Linked DNA regions of Sporomusa termitida. The protein of the gene in region 1 interacts with the protein of each later gene in a pairwise test. Links are inferred from orthologs where the notes say so. Each region holds a gene or a part of one and is shown in the gene's direction. Other genes may lie near its edges.

Region 1 (2,953 bases):
CACCCTGAATGGCTGATTACACGCTGGGTTGCGCGTCTGGGTGCCGCCGCCTGTCAGGAGTTATGCCAACTTAATAATACCACACCGCCCCTGTCAATCCGCACTAATACAGTTAAGACCAGCCGCCCTGAGCTCCTGCAGCGGTTAACAGACGAGGGGGTAACCTGCGAGCTTTCAGACTGGGCCCCGGAAGGTATTATATGCTATGGGCATCCGGGCCTGAACACCCTGGCCTCATTGCGGGCAGGGCTTTTCCAGGTACAGGATGAAAGCTCCATGGTGGTGGCCCATATTCTCGATCCTCAGCCGGGTGAATTTATCATTGATGCCTGCGGGGCTCCCGGTGGTAAAACCACTCATATTGCCGCCCTGATGAATAACACCGGTAAGGTTTTATCTACTGATATTTATGAACACAAGCTGGCTTTGACACGGGAAAACGCCAGCCGTCTGGGCTTAACCAATATTGAAACAAGGGCACTCGACGCTGTCAATTTAGACAGTATGTATCCGCTTAAGGCTGACAGGGTCCTTGTCGATGCCCCGTGCTCCGGCCTGGGGGTCTTAAGGCGCAAACCTGATTCCCGCTGGCGCAAAACAGAAGATATTTTACAGGATCTGCCCAGGTTGCAGTCCGCAATTCTCGCCAGTGCCGCCCGGTGTGTAAAACCAGGTGGTGTATTGGTCTATAGCACCTGCACGACCGAGCCGGAAGAAAACCAGGATATTGTTCAGGCCTTTCTCCAGGTTCAGCCTCAGTTCAGCCTGGAAACAACAGGTCAATACCTGCCAGGGAAAAAACGACCTGCCACCATGTTGCAGCTTTGGCCGCACACCGACGGTGTGGACGGTTTTTTTATAGCCCGTATGAGACGGCAGAATTAAGGCGGTATCAATTATGACAGCTCCGGCAAAAACTGAATTATTTGGCCTCACGGCCGCTGAAACGGCGGCGGTGATAAAACCACTGGGCCTGGAGAAGTACCGGGGCCAACAAATCGTTGAGTGGATTTATAAACACGGTGTACGTGAGTTTGCGGCAATGACCAATCTTGCCAAAGACCAACGCGCCAAGCTTGCGGACAACTTCACCATTATGCAGCTTAATGAGCAGGCAGCCCAGCATGCCGGCGACGGTAAAACCAGCAAGTTTTTACTGGCATTTACGGATGGTATGGCAGTGGAAACTGTGCTCCTGCGTCAGCACTACGGCAATAGTGTCTGCATTTCCACCCAGGTAGGCTGTGCCATGGGCTGTTCTTTCTGTGCCTCAACCCTGGGAGGTCTGGCCAGAAACCTTACTGGCGGCGAGATCCTGGCCCAGGTATTATATATTGAACAATTATTGCAACCGGCAGGGCATAAGGTCGATTCGATTGTGCTTATGGGGTCAGGCGAGCCTTTGGCCAATTACGACAATGTCCTGCGGTTCATCCGCCTCATCCATGCACCGTATTGCCTTAACTTAAGTTATCGCAGCATAACGCTGTCTACGGCCGGGATTGTACCCGCCATCGACAAATTAGCGGCGGAAGGGATTCCCATTACGCTGTCTATCTCCTTGCACGCCGCCAGCAATGAGCTCAGAACCAGGCTTATGCCTGTTAATAAACACTACCCCCTTGAACAGGTGCTGGCAGCAGGAAGCCGCTATGCCGACATTACCGGCAGACGTGTTACCTACGAATATAGCCTGATTGCCGGTATTAACGATCAGCCGGAACATGCCCGCGAACTGGCGGCGCTGCTCAAAGGGCGCCAAGCCAACGTTAATTTAATCCCTGTCAACCCGGTCCCTGAACGCGGCTTCTACCGTCCGTCACCTGCCGATATTGGCAGGTTTGAGCAGTTCTTAAAAAACCACCAGCTTAATGTCACGCTCCGGCGGGAGATGGGAACCGATATCGATGCTGCCTGCGGCCAGCTTCGCCATAAAATCCTGCGAAAGAATGGTTAATTTTGACTAGACTGGCGATATCGCGTATAATGAGACTGTGAAATTATGAGAGCAGCGGGAGTGTTACAACTTGAAGTTTGTCCGCAATATGGAAAGCTTTTTTGAGAAATATATCGAAGATTTCTTTAACAGGCAGTTTACCAGTGGTTTACAGCCGGTAGAGATCGCCAGACACCTGGGGCGGATGCTGGAAGATGAGCGTACTGTGGGTGTTTCTCATGTATATGTGCCTAACAATTACTCAATTTATGTAAGCCGGGAAGAGTATGAGCGGCTGGCTCCCTATGCTCCCTCTGTATGTGGTGAACTGTCAACCTATTTAACTGAGGAAAGCCGGCGTAAAGGCTACACCATGTCCGGCAGCCCCCAGATTGAACTTTTTGCTGATGAAAACCTAACGAAGCAGGCCTTACGGATTACATCAAGCTTTACCGATGATCCCGGCGAAGTAGACAGCTCCCCGCCGGCAAGCCTGAACAGTGATACCAGGATATTTGACAAACTCAATCCGTCATTGCCGGATGATCCGCCAGTCCAGCTACTGTACGGACTGTTGACAGTAATTGACGGACTTGATGCCGGGCTTAAAGTTGACTGTGCCGCCACCAGAATCAACATTGGCCGCCGGAATACAAATGAAATGCCGCTGACTGATATGAATACATCACGGTTGCATGCATATATTGTTTACGAAGACGGCTGCCATGTTCTGCATGATGCCAAGAGTCTAAACGGCACTTATGTCAGCAGCCACCGTATTACCCACAAGCAATTAAAAAATGGCGACAAAATCAGCGTAGGCAATACTGTAATTTTATACGAGGTGAATTGAATTGCCTGGTAAAATACATTGGCTCAGTATTGTTGCAATCACCCTGCAATATAGTCTGGTCTTACTGCTCTATTATTTTTTATATCGCGTAATAAAAATTGCTGCCAAAGATCTAGCCAGGCAGACGACAGCCCCGCAGGTTCGAGCCGTTGCCTGGCAAGAGG
Region 2 (2,853 bases), 260 kb from region 1 along the record:
AGCGCTGGCCGTGGAAACTCATATTATATCGGCTCCCAAAGCTACCTTGGCGGAGCTTAGCCGCGTTCTGAGCAGGAGCGGCATTCAACTGAATGGAATTGTTGCCAGCGGCATTATAGCGGCCGAGGGTATGAATACTGAATTACCAGGACAGCCTACTAACTTTATATTTATCGATATTGGGGCAGGAGTTGCCGATATTTCGCTGTATGTGAAAGGACGCCTGCGTTCATCAGCCGCATTACCGCTGGGTGGTGACTATATAACCAGTGATTTAATGCAGGGGTTGAGCGTGAACCGGGCCCATGCCGAGGAAATTAAACGCTATTACTCGCGACTTTCTCCTGATTTACGAAATCAGGGGGTGGTTTTGGATTGCAACGACTACGGGACGGTTGATAAACATATTCCTTTTGATTTTTTATATGATATTATTGAAAGCAGGGTAGAAGAAATTGTTACTTTAGTGTATGGTTATCTTAAACCACTGCAGGCCGAATATTTAACAAAACCGGGACAAACTTTCGAAACTGTTTACTTAACTGGTGGTTGCGGAGCGATGCCTAGTATGGGGGCTTGTGTGGCCAAGTTTTTTCAATTACCTACCACTACGGTAACACCGGAAGGTTTGTCTGCTGAATACGTGCACCCTGCTAATACCGTATGTTATGGAATTCTAAAGCACGGTGCCAGAATTACGGAAAATGAGCCGGTTGGCGGGCATAGTGCCTGGAACACATTGGTTCATAAAGCTAAAAAATTATTGAAATTTGATCGATATTAAGGGAGGAAAACTTACTAATGCTGGAATTTGATATGGATTTAGATCAATTTGCTTCGATAAAAGTCATTGGCGTAGGCGGTGGCGGCAATAATGCGGTAAACCGTATGATTGGGGCCGGCCTGCAGGGCGTTGAATTTATTACTATTAATACCGATGCCCAGGCCTTACTTGGCTCCGAGGCTGCCTATCGTATTCAAATTGGTGAAAAGCTGACCAAAGGTCTCGGGGCTGGGGCTAATCCCGAGATTGGTGAGAAAGCGGCGCAGGAGAGCAGGGAAGATATCATAAAAGTGCTTAAGGGTGCCGACATGGTATTTATCACAGCCGGTATGGGCGGCGGTACCGGTACAGGTGCTGCGCCGGTGGTGGCTGAATGTGCCAGGGAAGTAGGCGCACTTACGGTTGGCGTTGTCACCAAGCCGTTTACTTTTGAAGGGCGTAAGCGTCAGTTGCAGGCAGAACGCGGGACTGCCAAGCTTAAGGAAAAGGTAGATACGCTGATTACTATTCCTAATGACCGCTTGTTGCAGGTAGTTGATAAACGGACTTCGATTTTGGATGCATTCAAAATCGTTGACGATGTATTGCGCCAGGGTGTGCAGGGTATATCTGATCTTATTGCTGTGCCGGCGCTGATAAATCTTGATTTTGCTGACGTAAAGACCATTATGAGCGACGCCGGTTCAGCCCTGATGGGCATCGGTTTTGGCACCGGTGATAATCGTTCGATTGCAGCCGTTGAAGCCGCTATCAGAAGCCCGCTGCTGGAAATGTCAATTGATGGTGCCAAGGGGGTATTACTGAACTTTACCGGCGGCCCCAATACTACGTTATTTGAGGTTAATGAAGCAGCCGATATTATTGCCAAGGCTGCTGATCCGGAAGCAACCATTATTTTTGGGGCAACTATTGATGAGCGTTTTGAGGATCAGGTGCGGGTAACCGTTATTGCTACTGGTTTTGATCCTAAACCGTTAATAAAAACAAACGAGGGCCGGCATGAAAGTCCGGTGATCGAGCCTTTTAAAGGTCGTGATTTAGATATCCCGGCTTGGATGCGCCGTTAATAATCTGTTTTTAATAATCAACCCCGGCTCCGCTGAGCCGGGGTTTCTGTCTGTTTTTAGTCATATTCTCTGGCAAAAAATTACATTATTTTAAAATAAACCTTGATATAATTGGCATAGTGATTTTAGCAGTGGCATATATTGCTATGTATCGGTTCTTATTATGGTATAAAATCCCACGCCAGGAAAGGAAGACCAGTGTACATCTATGCTGATATGGTATTATTAATAAATTTTACGATGAATAGTGTTATTTTAGTGTTAACAGCTTATGCGGCAGGTATTTCATTCAGTTGGAAACGAATATTACCGGCAGCTTTCCTGGGCGGAATATATTCCCTGGTCGGGATTTTTCCGCAGATGTTTATGTTGTATACAATCCCGGGAAAGTTGTTGGCTTCAGTGCTCATTATCCTACTGGCTTTTGGTCGCAGGTCCTTAAAGCTAACACTAACACTTATCGGCATTTTTTTTGTCATCTCTTTTATTTTAGGCGGCGCGGTATTGGGCTGGCTTTACTTTGCCCAAACCGGAGCGACGCCCGGGGCCGGTCAGCTGATTACATTGTCCTGGCGTCATTTGCTAATAGGCACTGTCATCGCTGTAACCCTGATTGGGCTTATCGTTAAGCAAATGCTTGGCAGAATGTATCGCCGGCAGACTTTTTATCAGGCAAAAATCGAGTATGACGGGCGTTCGGCTGAAATCACCGGGATGCTGGATACCGGTAATGGGCTTTTTTCGTTGCTGGGGCATAAACCTGTTGTTCTGTTAAACCGGCAGGCGTCACTTTCCCTGCTTAGCTTGCAGGCAGCGGCATATTTAAACAATAATACTCCGGAGACGTGGCTGACTAATCTTGATCAATGCTTGGATACCGCCTGGCTGTCCCGGGTGGAGGTTATTCCTTATCAGTCTGTCGGCAGCCGGAGTGTATTACTGGGATTCAGACCGGACCATATCACCGTAATGACCGAGTGTGGCCCGGCTCGGACCGCTAAT

Evidence for each region. The genes of interacting proteins can lie anywhere in the genome.
Region 2: the proteins of rlmN (region 1) and ftsZ interact in binary tests that used the Escherichia coli proteins (3 or more experiments, as listed by UniProt). The link is inferred for Sporomusa termitida from one-to-one orthologs.

The regions. Positions count from the first base shown.
Region 1 is NZ_CP036259.1:2,138,972-2,141,924, reverse strand. What follows is about bases 2-2,927. They hold rlmN (dual-specificity RNA methyltransferase RlmN), read left to right. Parts: upstream 2-898; coding sequence 899-1,957; downstream 1,958-2,927. Other genes in these bases: SPTER_RS25630 (FHA domain-containing protein), read left to right, coding at 2,791-2,927; SPTER_RS09865 (FHA domain-containing protein), read left to right, coding at 2,028-2,789; rsmB (16S rRNA (cytosine(967)-C(5))-methyltransferase RsmB), read left to right, coding at 2-885. Also shown: more of rsmB, read left to right, coding at 1-1; more of SPTER_RS25630, read left to right, coding at 2,928-2,953.
Region 2 is NZ_CP036259.1:1,876,396-1,879,248, forward strand. What follows is about bases 1-2,826. They hold ftsZ (cell division protein FtsZ), read left to right. Parts: upstream 1-801; coding sequence 802-1,851; downstream 1,852-2,826. Other genes in these bases: ftsA (cell division protein FtsA), read left to right, coding at 1-784; SPTER_RS08490 (sigma-E processing peptidase SpoIIGA), read left to right, coding at 2,092-2,826. In the rest of the region: more of SPTER_RS08490, read left to right, coding at 2,827-2,853. UniProt on the Escherichia coli protein: Essential cell division protein that forms a contractile ring structure (Z ring) at the future cell division site. The regulation of the ring assembly controls the timing and the location of cell division.